Regions from separate parts of the Idiomarina loihiensis L2TR genome, predicted to be linked through region 3. Evidence: predicted binding sites of a transcription regulator. Region 3 holds the regulator's gene; each other region holds the start of a gene.
The links. Region 3 encodes FliA, which starts transcription of late flagellar genes. Its sites were predicted from a motif close to CTAAAGNTNNNNNNNNNNNNGCCGATA; they were not measured.

Region 1 (6,456 bases), 1.1 Mb from region 3:
AATGTCCAGGTCCGGATTAGAAAGGTTTACAGAAGTATCCGGAACACGCTCCAGCAAATAGCCACCAACATAGCGTTCTAACTGCTGTGAATTAAACTCGTGGTTACCTTTACGTTTAACCCGCATAGCAAAACTTTTTCCCGGTAAACGCTTTAACCAGTGCTCACCAACTAACTCGGCAATAGCATCAAAATCGGTTAGCGACCGCTCTATAACTTCGGCAAACCAGGAAATACCGGGGGTGTTTTGCAGAATCTCTTTGATTTCACTACGCACCTGAGAGTCGTCGCCATCAGCAGAAACTTCGATGCGATCCCACAGCCATTTGACGTATATCGAGTCATCGACCGGAGCCAGAATTTTACGCAGGTTATTGGTCAGTACTTTACCGTAACGCTTACGAACAGAACGGCTTTTAATGGTAATTTCAGCGTGCAGGCGAACAACAAACTTCATAGCTAAATCGTCAAGTCTTTAGGAAAGTGGGCAATTATACGTGTCCTGCCCGGCAGAAACCAGCGCTCAGTCTATTACATCAACCGGGTCAGATTCTGCCGCTTTACCTTGCATTATCGATATTTCAACACGACGGTTTCGCTTGCGGTTTTCTTCCGAGTTATTCGGCACCAATGGCTTAGTATCCGAGTAACCCATAACCACCAGACGATCTTCGCTAAAGTCATCCACTTTCAGCATTTCTTCTGCAACCGCAACCGCTCGCTTACTGGAGAGATCCCAGTCCGATGAGTAGATTTCCGATACCAGTTTTTCATTATCACTGTGGCCAGAAATAGTGACCTCACCCGGAATATCTTTCAATGCCCCGGCAACCTGCTGAATAATAGGCCGGAACTGCGGCTGTAAAAATGCCGAACCTTCAGGAAATGAGCCTTGTTCACGTATGCGAATAATAATTTGCTGACCGTGCTGCTCAAGCTCAATAGTGCCAGCTTTAATCTCATTCTCAAGCTGCCGCTCGATACGACGCATAAGCTCCTTAGATACCTGCGTCATAGCTTCAGTATTTTCCGCTTCTGCCTCTTTTTGGTCATCCGCGCTGTCGGACTCCTGACCGCCCCGCTCGGTTTGCTGACCACCGGCAAAGTCGGACTCACCTTCCTGAAATTCCAGCATCTGCTGCGTCATTTCTACGGTCTGCTGCTGGATAGTTTCAATGGGCGTTGGCTCTGGCCGCCCGGGACGGAACTCCTGAGCGATAACACTGGTACCCTTAGGAATGTCTTTCACTTCAATTTTATTTTGCACACCTAAAGCGTACTTCATTGAACCGGCTATTTGCTTAAACTTCAGCACGTCCATTTCGGAGAAAGCCAATAACAGCACGAAGAAGCACATGAGCAAGGTCATGAGATCGGCAAAGGTTGCCATCCACATAGGCAATCCCGGGGGCGGGCAATTGCAGTCCTCTTGTTCTTCGTCTCTGACTTTCTCTGAGGCCATAACTACTCGTCCTCATCCTCGTTACCAATACGCTTAGATTCAGCTAAGTAATTACGTAAAATACCTTCAATGACACGAGGGTTCTGACCGTCCTGAATACCTAAAATGGCGTCCAGTATCAGTTGCCGGTTCAGCTTTTCCTGTTCGGCCCGTAGCAATAACTTATTCGCGATAGGAATGGCAATAACGTTGGCTAAAAAGGCACCATAAAGGGTGGTTAACAAAGCAACGGCCATGGCTGGGCCTATCGCTTTGGGGTCATCCATATTAGACAGCATCGCAACCAGACCAATCAGGGTACCAATCATACCCATAGCCGGTGATACATCGCTCAGTATTTTGAATACCCGGGCGCCCTCTTCATGGCGGGCAAAGCTCATTTTTATATCTTTCGACAAGGTTTGGCGGACAACTTCGGCATCGTGACCGTCAACCAGCATGTCTACGCCTTTACGAAAGAATTTGTTCGGAATTTCCGCTTCTTCAAGCGCCAGAAAGCCACCTTTACGCGCCGAGTCAGCCATCTCAACAGCCGTATCGATAAGCTCTTGTGGATGTTCAATTTTAAAGAAAAACGCCTTAACGACCACTTTCCCCGTGCCCAGAAACTGGCCCAGAGAAAAGTTCGCTAAGGTTATAAATAATGAACCGCCGAAGACGATAAAGAACGATTGGGTATCTAAAAACAGGGTTATGTCCCCACCCAGAACCATAGCAACGACGACAAAGCCGATGGCCCCTATAATTCCTAAGAGCGTTGCTATATCCACTCAGCCTTCCTCCCCGATTTGAGTTTTCATTTATGCTGTTGTGCTCATTCTTAAACAATCGCGTCGCGCTTACAAGCGACATCTGTTCATCTTACACAGGAATAATGAGATCATCGGCTGACATTCAGGATTCTTTATCGGATAATTAACTTTCATTCTATTAGCAATGCGGCTCATAACAGATTTTAAGGCAGACTTAGCTATGGCAGACGAACAGAAACAGCAATCTTTCGAACAGGCTCTGGAGCAGCTAGAGCAACTGGTTAATGAACTGGAACAAGGCGACTTACCGCTTGAGCAATCGCTGAAAAAATTCGAACAAGCCATTGCCTTGTCACGTTCCAGCCAGCAACAATTGCAGCAGGCTGAGCAAAAAGTGACAACTTTGTTGGCTGAACAGCAATCTGGAAATGATGAAAGCAATGGAGAACTGATGTGACGATTAACTCGTTAACAGCAGCAACACGAGAACAAGTCGATTCATTCTTAAAGCAAGCGCTCGCGCAGTTAACCCTGAACCCGCGTCTGAACCAGGCCATGCAGCACGGAGTGTTAATGGGCGGAAAACGTATTCGCCCCTATCTGCTGGTGACCGTTGCCGATATTTGTGGCGCCAATAAGAATGACGCTCTGCAAGCCGCTGCCGCTGTTGAGTTGATACATGCTTATTCTTTAATTCATGACGACTTGCCAGCAATGGATGATGACGATTTACGCCGTGGTCAGCCGACTTGCCACATTGCTTACGACGAGGCGACAGCGATTTTAGCCGGAGATGCGCTACAGACACTGGCTTTCGAAGTCTTAACCGAAAACCGTATGGAACAATTACCCAGTGAACGACAGCTGCAATTAGTTCAGGTACTGGCTAAAGCCAGCGGTGCCCGCGGCATGTGTGCAGGTCAGGCAATAGACTTACAGGCAACAGCTAAAATCGTCACTGAAGACGCACTAGAGCAAATGCATTTAAGTAAAACCGGCGCGTTGATAACCGCCGCCGCCACTATGGGTGTATTGTGTGGTAATGACAATGCGCAACAATGGCGGGAAAAGTTTGAGCAGTTCGCTCATTATCTGGGGCTGGCATTTCAAGTACAGGATGATATCCTCGACGTAACAGGTAATACTGAAGCTCTGGGCAAACCTCAGGGGTCAGATACCGCGTCTGAAAAATCAACTTACGTGCGTTTGCTCGGTATTGAAGGTGCTCAGCAACGCCTGCAAAACTTACACCATAAAGCACTACAGTCGTTAAGCGATATCCCTTACAATACAGACAGACTTGAACAATTTTCCGACTTGCTGTTAAAGCGGGACCACTAACTGAATGACTCAACAATATCCGTTACTTGATAAAATTAACTCCCCCGCTGACCTGCGCCGTTTACCGCGGACGCAATTGCCGGAACTGTGCGCAGAAATTAGACAGTTTTTATTAACCTCAGTGAGCCAAAGCAGCGGCCACCTCGCGTCAGGTTTAGGCACCGTAGAGCTTACGGTTGCCCTGCATTATGTGTATCACACACCAGAAGATAAGCTGGTTTGGGACGTTGGCCATCAGGCTTACCCACATAAAATTCTGACCGGGCGTAAACAACGGTTGCACTCTATTCGTCAAAAAGACGGGCTTCACCCTTTTCCCTGGCGCGAAGAGAGTGAATACGATGTGCTCTCAGTCGGGCATTCAAGTACGTCTATATCAGCAGCGTTAGGCATGGCGGTAGCAGCGCAAAGGCAAAGTCTACGACAAAAAGTCGTCTCTATTATCGGCGACGGTGCAATGACCGCCGGTATGGCATTTGAAGCCATGAATCATGCTGGTGATATAAAACCAGATATGTTGGTGGTGCTGAACGACAATGACATGTCTATTTCAGAAAACGTTGGTGCTCTGAACCATCATTTCGCCCGCCTTTTATCTGGTCGTTTTTATACCTCGCTGCGGGAAGGCAGCAAAAAATTACTCAGCCCGCTGCCTCATATTCGTCATTTTGCCAGCCGTGCCGAAGAGCACATGAAGGGCATGATGGCACCGGGCACTATTTTTGAAGAGCTGGGATTCAATTACATAGGCCCGATAGACGGCCATGATGTTGATACTCTGGTTGATACGTTATCGAACATGCGCAGTTTAGGCGGTCCGCAGTTGCTGCACATTGTGACGCAAAAAGGCAAAGGTTACCGACCTGCAGAGAGAGATCCTATTGGTTACCATGGCGTGCCAAAGTTTGATCCCAAAGAGTCCAGCCTGCCTGAGAAAGCACCGGGTATTCCCAGCTATTCTGAAATTTTTGGCCAATGGCTGTGCGATACCGCAAGTAATGACAAGTCGCTAATGGCAATAACACCGGCGATGCGTGAAGGTTCCGGTATGGTGACGTTTTCACAGCAATATCCACAACAGTACTTTGACGTGGCTATAGCTGAACAGCACAGTGTGACTTACGCAGCGGGCCTGGCTATTTCAGGACTGAAACCGGTTGTCGCCATTTACTCCACCTTTTTACAGCGCGGTTATGATCAGCTCATTCACGATGTCGCTCTGCAAAACCTTGATGTGCTCTTCGCCATTGACCGTGCCGGTATTGTCGGTGCCGATGGCCCCACTCACCAGGGCGCATTTGACTTAAGTTACCTTCGTTGCATACCTAATATGGTGGTAATGGCTCCCAGTAATGAACAAGAGTGTCTGGACATGCTAACCACCGGGTATCAGTACAAAGGTCCGGCAGCAGTTCGTTATCCCCGTGGAGCCGGTGTTGGTCTGGAGCTTCGTAAGGGTAAAGTTATTGATATAGGAAAAGCTCAAACCCTTACTGAGGGGCAGAATATTGCTTTCCTTAATTTTGGTACCCTGCTGCCGGAAGTGGAAGCAGCGGCAGCCAAATTTAATGCCACCGTTGTCGATATGCGTTTCATAAAACCTCTGGACACAGCTTGTCTGGACCAGTTAATGACAACCCATTCAGTGCTGGTAACTGTAGAGGAAAATGTCATAGCAGGCGGCGCAGGCGGTGCCGTGAGCGAATACGTAGCCCAACACAAAGCAAGCCCGCAAGTGTTAACAATAGGCTTACCGGACGAGTTTATTAAACATGGTTCGCAAGGTGAAGTTCGTGCCGAACTGGGTCTGGATGCCGCAGGTATTGAGCGGCAGGTGAATGACTTTATAAAAAAAAGCTGAAGTATATGGCAAGGTCAGGTTTGCTTTAGCCCAGCAGACCTGACAACCACCAACCTAAATGCAGTAATACTGCCGAGAAAATACCCGCCAGCACGTCATCCATCATAATACCGTTACCGCCACTTAGCTTTTTATCTGCCCAGCCAATTGGACCTGGTTTCCAGATATCAAAAATGCGGAACAACACAAACGCCGCCAGCAACCAAAATGGCTCTACAGGCAGTGCGAACATGGCAACGGCATAGCCAACTATTTCATCCCAGACAATTGAAGGGTGGTCGTGTTCCCCCATTGCCTTAGCGGTATACTGGCATATCCAAATACCGGCCAGCGTCATTACCACCAGAGCCAGCAAATATTCCCACCAGTTAAGTGGAGCTAATAAAAAAACGGCCGGAATACCAATAAGTGTTCCAAAGGTACCCGGCGCTTTAGGAGCAAGACCGGAGCCAAAACCCAACGCAAGCCAATGTATGGGGTTAAACCATGAAAGTTTCGCATGAGACATGGACTAGTGGCTCCTTAAATCTCTTATTTACTGGCTTCGTTCTGCGGAAAGTGATTAAAGCTACTATAACCCTCAGCCAGTAACCAGTCTTCGCCATTATAGCGCAACTGAATGTCACCGGATTCACCGTTCGCTACGCGACCAATACATACCGGTCGGGTCTTAAGGTGCGTGGTTAAGGTTTCCATACGCCCCCGATGTTCCTCGGGCAAGGTAAAGCAAAGCTCGTAGTCGTCTCCGGCGGTCAAAGCCAAAGCAAGTGCGTCATCCACCTGAAGTGTTTCGGTTAACGCCAGTGACAGCGGCAGCTTTTCCAGTTCCAGTTGCGCCTGAGTGCCGGCTTCTGTCATTAAATGCCGTAAATCGGCCAGCAGACCGTCAGAAATATCAATGCAGGAACTTGCTACGCCTCGCAGACTTTGCCCTAAAGCGACTCTGGGGGTGGGGTAATGCAGGCGCTCTATCACCTGCTGCAAATGTCGTCCGGTTGTGCTCACTTTATTTTGCGTAACCTGCAAGCCTAGGCCAGCATC
Region 2 (6,456 bases), 310 kb from region 3:
GGTATTTTATGGTAATGCCTTGTGCGTGATAGCTGTCCATGTTTTCGTGCAGGCGCTGACAATAACCGCAGGTAGTGTCAGTAAAAACCGTTACCTGATATTTCTCGTCCTCAGCCGGGTACACGATCATATCGTCAGCAAAGCCTTTTAGCATTTTCAGGCGAACTTTAGCCATGCCGGCTTCACTTAAATTTTCCGGTTCACTCCCGGTTATATCAAACACATTGCCGCTAATAAGCCGTTCACCGTCATCTGACACATAAAACATGCCCTGATTAGTCACCGCACGGACATAGCCGTCAATTTCACCGGGCTCTGTGGACAACACTTCAATACCAATTTTATTCAGGTGCCGGGTGTCGACTTCACTTTGTTCCGCACTAATAGCCGGCGCACTGAAACTTGCGCCGACCAGCCCTACTAATCCAACTACAGACATTAAATTGCGCATAAATACCTCTTAAATTAACTGTCCGAACCCTACCCTGTTACCAGCCAAAATGCAATTAGCCTCGCGGGTGATGCTGAGCATGTAAGGCCTGCAGACGTTCACGTGCAACCTGGGTATAAATTTGTGTGGTAGATAAATCACTGTGACCTAACAGTAGCTGTAAGACACGTAAGTCGGCGCCATGGTTCAGCAAATGCGTGGCAAAAGCATGGCGTAAAGTGTGCGGCGACAAATGTGCGTAAATGCCGGCTTCTTCGGCGTAATGCTTTAATCTGTACCAAAATGCCTGACGTGTTAATAACGAGCCACGTTGCGTAACAAATATCCAGGGGCTGCTTTTATCCGTTATTGCCGGACGTCCATGCTTTAAATAATTGTCCAGCCACTCCAGCGCGTCTTCCCCTAAAGGCACTAAGCGTTCCTTATTGCCTTTGCCGATAACCCGAACTAAGCCTTGCTGGCGGCTCAACTGATCATATTGCAGACGAATAAGTTCGGTTACCCGTAATCCGGTGGCATAGAGAACTTCCAGCATAGTCCGGTCACGCAGACCAATGGGAGTTTCTGTATCCGGTTGTTCCAATAAAGAAATCACATCCTCTTCGCTTAACGAATGTGGGATGCTTTGCGGTAACTTAGGGCGTTTCAGGCGCGCTGTTGGGTCTACTGCCACCCACTGCTGTTTTACAGCAAACTGGAAGAATTTCTTCGTCGAACTTAAAAATCGCGAGGTGCTTCGTGGCGATAAGCCTTGCATACGCCGCCACAACAGGTAGTCCTGCAGCACCACTTCATCAGTGTCCATTAAGGATTTTTTAAGCGATAGCAAATATTCACAATAACGGCGTAAGTCACTGCGGTACGCGGCTTGAGTATTATTGCTGGAGCCATGATGCAGCCAGAGGTGCTCAGTAAAAGCATCAATACGATCTTCGTCCTCTGGGCGGAGTTGCTTCATGGTTTTTGGAAATTAGCGAAATGATAATGCTATTATGCCGCATAGCGAGAGCGGCTGAAACTGCTTGTGCAAAACTCTCCGAAAAGAATCAAGTTAAGCGCTAATGAGTAATGCCTAGTTTCTGCAGAACATCGTATAGGCCAGCGGGCCCTTTATATTTGTACTCGTTTTTTTCGTCCGTTTGCGGCTGCTTCTTCTTTTCCAGCCGCTGGCGAACCCGCCAGTCCAGGTTGTGAAGAAGCTCCAGGGGCAAACGATCAGGCGTTGCATCGGGAATAAGCGGCTGAGGATGAGTTGCGTCCTGTAGTTTAAAGTCTGACAACTGACTAACTGTTGCATAGACACCACTAGCCAGCACCATGCCTGGCTTTACATCTAAAGGCCGCGTTCTGCCGGCACCAATGGTTCTTTGCCAGTTAACTTGCGCAGGGCGCTCAGAAATAACCGGGTCGTCACCCAAGGCAGACACCCAATAAGCAAACTCGCCCGCGAAGCCGTGATTAACTGCTTCGCTCGCGTGTTGCTCAAAGAAATGAGCGGCCTGGTTTTCGACAGCACTATTCTGTACAGCTGAAACTTGACTCATTAAGACTCTGGATAATCGGTTACAGATACTTCTGTATCGGCCAAAGTCCTAAAAGTTTAAGTTTTCTCTTTACAGCTAAGCTAAGACTGTTATTATACGCGCCTCTTGAGTGGAGGGGTTCCCGAGTGGCCAAAGGGATCAGACTGTAAATCTGACGGCTCAGCCTTCGCAGGTTCGAATCCTGCCCCCTCCACCATTTCTTTACTGCACCGGCAGTTGGCTATCAGCCTGAATTACTCTTCCGAAAGCGTTATAACCACCTTACCCTGAGTTTTATTATCTGCAACATAATCCAGTGCTTGCTGAATATCGTCAGCGGCAAAAACCTCATCGATGATAGGTTTTATGGTGCTGCTTTTAAACTTATCGCCAAAATCACGCCACAAACCCTGTAAAATTTTTCCTTTGCGTTCCGGTGATAATGCTCGCAGAGTTGAGCCAATCAGCTTTTGGCGCTTCATCAGCATACGTCCGAAATCAACTTCGCCAGTCACGCCAGCCATTAAACCAATTAAAATAATACGGCCATCCTGTGCCAGATACTGCTGGTCTTTTGCTATAGACTCACCAGCGACAGGATTCAGAATGACGTCGACTTCGCCAAGAGCTTTAACTTCTTCAACAATGTTCTGTTTGTGCCGGTTTATCGCATTCTTCGCACCCAGTTTCAGGCAAAACTCCGATTTCTCTCCACTACCCACTACGGCGGTAAGCTCATTACCACTTTCCCGGCACAACTGGATCAGTGACGAACCCACACCGCTGGCACCCGCATGAGCTAATACCCGCTCTCCGGGTTTTAAGTCAGCTAATTGATAGACATTAAGATAGGCCGTAGCAAAAGTTTCCAGCCAACCCGCAGCTTCTGCATTACTCCAGCTTTCAGGCACCTCCAGTATTTGTTCAGCAGAAACATTCACTTGTTCAGCAAAACCGCCGCCAGCCAATAACGCGCTGACACGTTGCCCGGTTTGCCAGCCATTGACTTCGCTACCTACTTTTTCTATAACCCCACAGACTTCTAGTCCAGGAATAGTTGAGGCACCTTTAGGTGGTGGGTATTTCCCTGCTATTTGCATTAAGTCGGCACGATTAAGCCCGGCGCTCAGTACCCGCAGCTGAACTTCATTAGCCTGTGGCTCGTCCAGCTCAGGATGGTTCTTCCAGTGTACTTTTTGTTCGGAAATAGCAATTGCTTTCATATCAGCCTCTGTTGCCGCTTAACATTATTGAAATTAGCCAGTATGCTGTCGGTATGAATAAGATCAGGATACTGTTTGACGCAAATGGACAAAACCTTAGAGCTCAATAATAAACGCGTATTATTAATAGATGACCAGAAGCCCTTTCAGGTCATGCTCAAAGGCTTGCTGTTAAACTTGGGGGCGCAGGACGTACAAGTCAAGACCACCGGCGAAGCAGGTATTGCCGCTTACATTAAAAACCCGCACGATATTCTGTTGGTAGACTATAACCTTGGGCGTGGTCGCAATGGTCGTCAGGTTTTAGAGGAACTGCAAGTTCGAGGGCTAATGAAAGAGCATACTCTGTTCTTTATTATTACCGGCGACAACACCCGTCCTATGGTTCTCAGCGCACTGGAACTTCAACCCGATGATTATTTGATGAAACCGTTTTCACATAGAGTGTTGCGCTCCCGCCTGGTGCGAGCCTATAAACGCCGCATGTGGTTAAAAGACGTATTCAAGGCGCTGACAAATCATGATTATGAAACCTGTATTGGTGCCTGCCAGAAACATATTCAATCTAACAGCCGCTACAGTAATTACTGCCGCAAACTGCAAATTGAGTTGTACAACAAAACCGGTCAATTAGATAAAGCGGAAACGGCAATTAAAGAACTACTTGAGGAAAACTCTCACAGTTGGGTCTTTCTAAAACTGGCTGAAACGCGGTTATTACAAAACTCTCCCGAAGAAGCCCTGAATATTCTTAATCATTTAATTAAGCGCATGCCTAATGCTGTTGAAGCTTATGACCTGAAAACCGAATGTTACCTTCAACAACAGCAGCTGGAAGACGCTTTGGAAAGCGCCCGTGATGCCATCACCATGGCGCCATTTTCAATTGAAAGGCAAACCAAACTGGCCCATATTGCCCGCGACAACGGCGACTTTGACATTGCCAAGCAAGCCATGAACAACGTTTTGCAAATAGCTCGTAAATCGGTTTTTCGTAACGCACATCACTTATGTAACTATTTACGCAGCATTTTAGATGCGGCCGAAAATAGCGATACACCGCAGCAAATCAGTAAGTATCAGACAGAAGCAACAATGGAGCTACAACGAGCCCGCTATGACGAGCACCTGTTGCATGCCGATATTTCGTTTGAGGATTTGGAATCCATTTTATTGTCACGTATTGATTCATTTAATGGTCGTTTACGCGAAGCTCAGCAACGCTTAAACGAGGTTGTTGGCGAAAAACTAGCGCACAATCAGCCTATCAATAAAGATTTACTACCTGACGTTATCGCCATTTTACTGGATGTCGGGGAGTATGAAAAAGCGAATGCGCTAGCAGCGAATCAGGATGAAAACCCGACTCTTGACAGTTATACCACTAAAATTTTACAGGCACGCTTAGCTGCAGCTCAAAAACAGCAGGATAACTTCTTTGAAGTTCATAAGGCGGGCTTAGATGCTTATCAGCAAGGCAACTATATTCGTGCACTGGAGCTGTTTCGTAACGCCATGGAGGCCGCGCCAATGAATAGTGGTGCTGCACTTAACTTTATTCAGGCGGCCGTCCGTTATGTTGAAGAAACTCCAGGTGGAGAGCGAGCTCGGCTTAAGAAAGAATGCGATAATTGCTTTAAAGTCTTAGAGGGGCTGCAATTATCCAGTAGCCACAGTAACCGCTATGAGCGGTTACTGGAGCAAACTGAAGGGTTGGAACTGCGCTAGCTCAGCTTTTGGTTAGCGGCTAACTGACCTGATTGATAATCCTTAATAGCCTGCTCAATCTGATCCGACGAGTTCATGACAAAAGGACCGTATTGAGCAATCGGTTCTTCAATAGGTTTGGCGGCCAACAAGATAAAGCGCGCATGTTCAGTAGCGGAAAAATCTAAGGTTTCAGCAGGATCAAGCAAGATCAACTCGCCCTCTTTCGCCCCCTCCCCATTCACTGTCAGCTCACCCTGATAAACATAAGCCAAGCGTCGTTTTTGCCCTTGTGACGGCAAACTGAAGCTGTCACTTTCTAAGTGAACATCGAGCATTAGAAAGTCTCGTCCCGGCGCATTTACTGGACCCTCCTGCTGCTGGTATTTCCCTGAAATTATTCGGATCAGAGCATCACCATTTTTCACTTCAGGAATGCTGGCTGCCGGATAGTCGTGCCACTCAGGTTCACTCATTTTTTCATCGCCCGGCAAGTTTACCCAGAGCTGAAAACCCCACATAAGGCCTTCAACTTGCTTCGGCATTTCGGCGTGAATAATACCTTTCGCCGCCTTCATCCACTGCACACCGCCAGCATCAACTTCACCGCTATTACCAACAGAGTCTTTATGTTCCATAGTGCCCGCTAACATATAGGTCAGCGTACAAAAACCGCGGTGTGGATGGGGCGGAAAACCCGCAATATAATCGTCCGGGTTATCGGAACGAAACTCATCCAGCATTAAAAACGGGTCCTGATGTTTTAGCCCCGGCTGATTAATAATACGAGTGAGTTTAACTCCCGCGCCATCCTGCGCCGGCATTCCCCGGTGTTTGGCTAAAATAACACTCATGACTGGCTACTCCCCTTGCTACCCCTGTTATGTGCCTGGTGAAAATCGATTTCCGGTCCCTTCGGCACTATTTGTGTCGGATTAATGGTTTTATGGCTGGCATAGTAATGCGTTTTAATATGGTCCATCACTACGGTCTCTTCTACGCCCGGGTACTGGTATAGCTCCAATAGGTAATTCCACATATTAGGGTAATCGACAATGCGCTTCTTGTTGGTTTTAAAGTGCCCGAAATAAACCGCATCGAAACGTACCAGAGTAGTAAATAAACGCCAGTCAGCCTCGGTTAATACGTCACCAGCTAAATAACGGCTCTGACTAAGAATGTTCTCTACTTTGTCTAAGGCAGCAAATAGCGATTCGTACGCTTCTTCATACGCATGCTGCGTGGTCGCGAAGCCACTACGGTAAACACCGTTGTTAATGTCGTTGTAAACCCACTCATTAACTTCTTCTATCTGCTTTTGCTTACCTGCGGGAAAGAAGTCCGATGTATTCCCGGTCAGCTCGTTAAACGCTGAATTGAAAATACGGATAATTTCGGCCGATTCATTGTTCACTATGGTCTGATTTTTCTTATCCCATAGTACTGGAACGGTTACTCGCCCGGTGTATTCCGGGTCAGCTTTTAAATACAGCTGATAAAGGAAGTCGGCATCATACAATGGCTCGTTAAGCGGCGCGTCTGAAAACTCCCA
Region 3 (6,456 bases):
AAGAACGCCGAGTCGTCTACCACGAGAACTTTTACAGTCATGAACGGTTTGTCCCGTTATCTTTTGGCGTAATACTTAAGCATGCTGGGCACATCGACTATCAGAGCAATACCACCGTCGCTGGTAATTGTTGCCCCGGCCATTCCTGGCGTACCCTGCAGTAACTTATCTAAGGGTTTAATAACCACTTCTTCCTGACCAATCAGTGCGTTCACCACAAAGCCTACTTGCTGGTTGCCTATTTGCACTACCACCACGTGACCTTGCTCATTGCGGGCAGAACCATCCGGATTACGTACCAGCCATTTTTCTAAGAAGAACAGCGGAATAGCACGGTTACGTACAATGAGAGTCAACTGTCCGTCTACGGTATTGGTGCGCTTCATATCCAGGTCGATAATTTCACTGACAACAGCAAGCGGCAAAGCAAAAGTCTGATCTTTTACGGCGACCATTAGTGTCGGCAATATTGCCAGAGTCAGCGGCACTTTAATCAAGAGTTCAGTACCTTTACCTAACTCTGAGTTAATTTTAACGCTACCGTTGAGCTGGCTGATTTTGGTCTTAACCACGTCCATGCCAACTCCACGACCGGAAATATCCGAAACTTGTTCTTTGGTCGAAAAACCCGCCGCGAAAATCAAGTTATAAGCATCTTCATCGCTTAAACGTGCAGCGGAGTCTGCGTCCATAATGCCTTTTTTAACGGCTATGCCTCTTAGTTTTTCAGCGTCCATACCAGCGCCATCGTCTTTAATCGACAGCATAATATGATCACCTTCCTGAGACGCCGACAAGGTAACGGTTCCTGAGCGCGACTTACCATTGGCTTCACGCTCATCCGGCATTTCGATACCATGGTCAACAGAGTTACGAACCAAATGCACCAAAGGATCGGCCAGAGCCTCAACTAAGTTCTTATCCAAATCGGTTTCTTCACCGTACATCTCAAGATTGATTTCTTTCTTCAGGCTACGAGCCAGGTCACGGACAACCCGAGGGAAACGGCCAAACACTTTCTTAATTGGCTGCATCCGGGTTTTCATCACCGCGCCCTGTAAGTCGCCAGTGACAACATCCAGGTTCGAAATAGCTTTGCCCATTTCAGCACTGTCTGACTCATCAGAATTACTCAGGCTCAACAAACGGTTTCTGACCAGTACCAGCTCGCCGACCATGTTCATAATTTCATCTAAGCGCTTGGTATCAACCCGCACAGTAGTTTCAACCGGAGCAGGCGCTGGTGCAGCTGGCTTTTTATCTACCGGCTGAGCCGCTGCTGGTTTCGCTTTAGGCTCTGATTTCGGCTCAGGCTTCGGTTCTGGTTTGGATGCTGGTTTTGCCGCAGGTTTCGGCTGCGCTTTGGGTTCAGGCTTTTTCGGTGCTGGCTCATTAGCAGGCTTATCACCTTTCGGTGTCGGCGCTTTGCCACTGCCATGCAACTCGTCCAGCAAGGATTCAAATTCGTCGTCTGTTATTTCGTCGTCTTTTGCAGGCTCTTTCTGCTTTTCTTGTTTTTTCTCAGCACTTTGAGGCGCTTTCCCGCTGCCATGAAGTTCATCCAGCAATGACTCAAATTCATCATCTGAAATCTCATCACTGTCTTCATTTACCTTGGGCTTGGACGCCGCTGGCTTGTCTTCTTTTCCGGGACCTTTGCCTTCACCATGCAACTCATCCAGTAACGCTTCGAACTCATCGTCCTGAATTTCATCAATGCTGTCGCTGCTGCTTTCTTCTGCTGCAGGTTCTGGTTCCGGATCTGTTTCCTCGGCAGGTTCATCTTTTGGAACCTCTATAGGCGCTTCGTCCTCAGACTCTGGTTCACTCAACTTATGCAGTAATTCCAGCAACTCCGGTGAAGCTGCTTCAGGTTCTTCTTTGGCGCGCACCTGCGCAAACTGAGTATTGATAGTATCCAAAGACTGAAGAATCACGTCCATCAGGTCGGAAGTGACAGTACGTTGACCATTACGCAGGGTATCGAATACGTTTTCCGCACCATGACAGGTATCAACCAGAGCTCCCAGAGACAGGAACCCGGCACCACCTTTAACCGTATGAAAGCCACGGAAAATAGCATTCAACAGATCTTTGTTTTGCGGATCATTTTCCAGTTCAACTAGCTGTTCAGACAGTTGCTCGAGGATCTCTCCAGCCTCGATCAAAAAATCCTGCAGAATGTCTTCGTCCATATCAAAGCTCATGCGACTGATGCTCCTAGAAACCTAAACTGGACAACAAATCGTCCACTTCGTCTTGTCCGCCAACCACGTCATCGCGTTGATCAGCATCGATAATTGGGCCTTCGGCATGGGCTGCATCTTTCTTAGGCGCAAGCCCTGCTTTTTCCGCGTTACGACGTTCTTCTTCTTTACCAAATATCTTCAGTAGTTCAATCAGGTTCTTTTCAACGTCTTCGACCAATTGAATAACCCGGCGAATCACTTGCCCGGTAATATCCTGAAAATCTTGCGCCATAAGCACTTCAGTCATTAACCCATGCACTTGAGGCATATTTTCGCCACAGCGCTTAAGTACGTCATCGACCTCATGACATAAAGACTTGAATTCATTTAACTGAATATCGTTGCTCATTAACCGGTTCCAGGCCGGCATCACTTTCTCGACACGGTGATGCATATCGTCTGCAAGTGGTAGACAGGCTTCTACGGCATCCATGGTGCGATTCGCGGCGTCTTCAGTTTTTTCAATGACATACAGCAGACGATTTTGCGCGTCAGGAAGATCATCCTGCGTCATTTGCACAATGCGAGGGTCAACCTGAAAATCCTGGAGCGCTTCGTGGAGGTCTCGTGTTAACTGGCCTACAGAGGTAAACAACTTGTCATTACGACGGTTGTAAACATCTTCCAGTAATTGGTTAGCCTGCTGTTGTTTCCCGTCTTCAAGCAAGGCTACTAATTCCTTGGCTTGCTCCAGAGAAATATCATGGGCGTTATCAGACATAGTCGTTCGCCCTTTAGCTGATTCGTTCGAAAATCTTGTCGAGCTTTTCTTTCAACGTTACGGCTGTAAATGGTTTTACAATGTAACCATTTACTCCAGCTTGAGCTGCCATAATGATCTGCTCTCGTTTGGCTTCCGCCGTTACCATTAACACCGGTAAATGAGCCAGATTATCGTCTTTGCGAATTTCACGCAGCAAGTCGATTCCCTGCATACCCGGCATATTCCAGTCGGTTACGACAAAGTCGAAATCACCGTTCTGCAACATGGGCAATGCGGTATTACCGTCATCGGCTTCCTGTATATTGGTAAAGCCAAGATCACGAAGTAAGTTCTTAATGATTCGTCTCATTGTAGAGAAGTCGTCCACAACGAGAATTTTCATATTTTTATCCAAAGCACCCTCCACTGAGGCTCTCGATTACAACCAAAGTTTATTCAACCCAATTTTGCATTCGCGACTTCAGTCGCAACATTGCCTGACTGTGAATTTGACTGACTCGTGATTCACTCACGCTCAGCACTTCACCTATCTCTTTTAAATTCAATTCTTCGTCATAATACAACGAAAGCACCAAAGCTTCACGTTCTGGTAACGAAGATATTGTCGAAACCAGCGCTTTATGAAACGCAGCATTCTCAACATCTTTTTGCGGTTCATAAGCTGAACCCGTTACCTGCTCTGGCATGATAGCATCTTCTGATACACCAAGATCTTCAATACCAACGATTCGTCCCGTGCTGACATCCCGCAAAATATGATGATATTCATCCATACCCATATTCAGCTTTGCGGCCACTTCCGTGTCTTTTGCATCGCGTCCGGTTTCATTTTCAACCTGACGAATGGCTTCCAGTACGCGCCGATGATTACGATGAACCGAGCGCGGAGCCCAGTCACCACGACGAATTTCGTCCAACATAGCACCACGAATGCGAATGCCGGCAAAGGTTTCGAAACTGGCGCCTTTACTGTTATCAAAGTTACGCGCAGCTTCTAATAAGCCAATCATGCCTGCCTGGATCAAATCATCCACTTGCACACTGGCTGGAAGTCTAGCCATCATATGGTGTGCAATACGCTTAACCAGCCCGGTATGCTGTTCAATAATAGCATTCCGGTTGTCAGCAGTGGCGGCATAAACGGCAGCTTTATTCATTGGCAACATCCCGCTTACTCTCGTTATCGGCAGAAGTTATCAATTGTTCAAGAAAAAATTCTAAATGCCCGCCGGCTTGAGCGGGAACAGGCCAGTCAATGGCTTTCTTAGCCAAAGCTTTTATCGCTAAAGAAGCCGGCGATTTTGGGTAAGCCAGTACCATAGGTTGTTGTTTTCTAACAGCTAAACGCAAGTTGTCATCAAAAGGTATAATCGCGGCAAGCTCTAAAGCAACGTCTAAAAACCGATCGGTTACTTTAGTTAATTTATTGAACAATACTTGTCCGTCGCGCAGATTTCGTACCATATTGGCAACCACCTTGAATTTAAACAGGCCCTGCTCCCGGCTCAATACTTTTATCAGTGCATATGCATCAGTAATTGATGTGGGTTCATCACAAACCACTAATAAAACATCCTGTGATGCTCTGGCAAAGCTGACAACGGTATTACCAATACCCGCTGCAGTATCGACAATTAATACGTCATAGTTCCCCTGAAGCTGGCTGAAGGCTCTAATTAACCCGGCGTGTTCAGATTCGCTCAAGTCCACCATAGAGCGCGTTCCCGATGTTGCCGGAACAATTTTGATTCCCGCCGGGCCTTCAATCAGAATATCCTCTAACTCGCACTGCCCACTCAACACATGAGACAGGTTGCGCTCAACCCGCAGGCCTAACATAACATCGACGTTAGCCAGACCTAAGTCGGCATCCAGCACTAATACTCGTTTGCCCTGCTTTGCCATTGCGATAGCCATATTCAGCGACACGTTGGTTTTCCCAACGCCGCCTTTACCACCAGTTACCGCAATAACTTTTACTTTCGATTGTTTCATTCTTCGCAGACCGCTTGCTTGATCCATCGGGCGTATCTCTTTTCTGACTAGATTGATAACAGCTTCATATTATATTGACTCATTCAGCGAGAAAACGCCTCATTCCAGTACGATTTTGGCACGTCTGACACTGAGGAACAAATGCTTTTATCAAGCAGGCGCTCGGCCTCGGCAACCATAAAGTTCGCATCCGCTACCCGAATGTCTTCAGGCACTTGCTGGCCATTTGTTAAATAACCAACCGGTAAGCCATGTTCTATAGCTACGCTGATACTCTCACCTAAACTTAAGCATTCGTCCAACTTAGTGAAAATACAGCCAGACAAAGGCAGTGCTTTAAATTGCTTAACAGCATCCATCAGCACCTGGCTTTGTGATGTTGCAGACAACACCAGGTAAGGACGAATCCGCAATCGTGAATTCTGAATAAGCTGGCTTAACTGTTCGTTCAAACGCTTGTCGCGTTGACCCATGCCTGCCGTATCAATCAAAATAAGACTTTTTTGACGTAGCGCAAGTAAAGCATCTGCCAGTTCCTGTGCATTTTTTGCCACTTTGACCGGACACCCTATGATACGACCATAGGTTTGTAATTGTTCACTGGCACCAATACGAAAGGTGTCGGTGGTAATTAAAGCCACTTTATCGGCACCATGGCGTTGCGCATAACGAGCGGCTAACTTCGCAATGGTCGTGGTTTTACCGACACCGGTAGGGCCGACTAACGCAACCGCTCCACCGCGCGTCAAAATGTCGTCAGAGGTCGTATTCAGCTGACCTTCTAATAAATGCAGAGTCTGTTCCCAGGCTTCATCATCTGATCCGCCTTCAGGAATAAAACACGCAATCTGGTCGGCAACTCGTTCGCTCAAGCCCATATCCATTAACCGATTCATCAGCATAGAGCGGGTTGGTTCTTCACGATCCATTTCTTGTTTCATCAAGCCGCTCAACTGGTGTTCCAGCAATTGACGAATACCATTGACCTGAGAGCGCAGTTCAGCAATGGCCTGGGAGTCGTCGGCTGCCGGTGCGTTTACTTGTTCAGGAAAAATATCGTCGCTGAGTTGAGAAGCGTTAAATTCTTGTGGCTCGGCTTTCGGTTCTGGCCGTTTGGACGCTTCAGCAACCGCTTGCGTAGCAGAGCGTTGCGCAGGCTGTTCAGCCTGTGCCTGACGCTGTAACAATTCCTGCAAAGATTCAGCCGGCACTTCTGGCGTCTTTGACGCAGCCGGCTCATTTGGGGCCTGCTCAGCCATTGGCTGTGCCTGTTGCGCATCGGGGTCAATGGCTGCAACCAGCTCAATACCACCGTTTACTTTCTTATTGGACAGGATAATCGCATCCGGACCTAAGGTTTCTTTAACCTGTTGTAAACCACGGCGCATATCTTCGGCAAAAAAGCGTTTAATCTTCACAAGCGACTCCCGTTACTCTTGTGTGGCGGTTTGTTCACCACCGTTTTGTTGTCCACCAATTGAGCTGACA

Region 1: the regulator FliA is predicted to act here: its motif matches at 2,343-2,369, upstream of pomA (flagellar motor protein PomA).
Region 2: the regulator FliA is predicted to act here: its motif matches at 2,030-2,056, upstream of IL_RS04210 (VC2046/SO_2500 family protein).

Annotation. Positions count from the first base shown of each region.
Region 1 covers NC_006512.1:2,272,241-2,278,696, forward strand. The annotation lists gene thiI (tRNA uracil 4-sulfurtransferase ThiI) at 1-456, opposite strand, end outside; gene IL_RS10960 (flagellar motor protein MotB) at 523-1,461, opposite strand; gene pomA (flagellar motor protein PomA) at 1,464-2,231, opposite strand; gene IL_RS10970 (exodeoxyribonuclease VII small subunit) at 2,434-2,670, shown strand; gene IL_RS10975 (polyprenyl synthetase family protein) at 2,667-3,554, shown strand; gene dxs (1-deoxy-D-xylulose-5-phosphate synthase) at 3,559-5,415, shown strand; gene IL_RS10985 (phosphatidylglycerophosphatase A family protein) at 5,441-5,923, opposite strand; gene thiL (thiamine-phosphate kinase) at 5,947-6,456, opposite strand, start outside.
Region 2 covers NC_006512.1:881,823-888,278, forward strand. The annotation lists gene dsbC (bifunctional protein-disulfide isomerase/oxidoreductase DsbC) at 1-451, opposite strand, end outside; gene xerD (site-specific tyrosine recombinase XerD) at 507-1,409, opposite strand; gene IL_RS04210 (VC2046/SO_2500 family protein) at 1,510-1,995, opposite strand; tRNA gene IL_RS04215 (tRNA-Tyr) at 2,107-2,191, shown strand; gene IL_RS04220 (NAD(P)H-quinone oxidoreductase) at 2,229-3,197, opposite strand; gene IL_RS04225 (tetratricopeptide repeat-containing response regulator) at 3,282-4,925, shown strand; gene IL_RS04230 (pirin family protein) at 4,922-5,758, opposite strand; gene IL_RS04235 (glutathione S-transferase family protein) at 5,755-6,456, opposite strand, start outside.
Region 3 covers NC_006512.1:1,194,642-1,201,097, forward strand. The annotation lists gene IL_RS05705 (protein-glutamate methylesterase/protein-glutamine glutaminase) at 1-41, opposite strand, end outside; gene IL_RS05710 (chemotaxis protein CheA) at 57-2,207, opposite strand; gene IL_RS05715 (protein phosphatase CheZ) at 2,221-2,970, opposite strand; gene cheY (chemotaxis response regulator CheY) at 2,984-3,367, opposite strand; gene IL_RS05725 (RNA polymerase sigma factor FliA) at 3,405-4,130, opposite strand; gene IL_RS05730 (MinD/ParA family protein) at 4,123-4,995, opposite strand; gene flhF (flagellar biosynthesis protein FlhF) at 5,052-6,386, opposite strand; gene flhA (flagellar biosynthesis protein FlhA) at 6,399-6,456, opposite strand, start outside.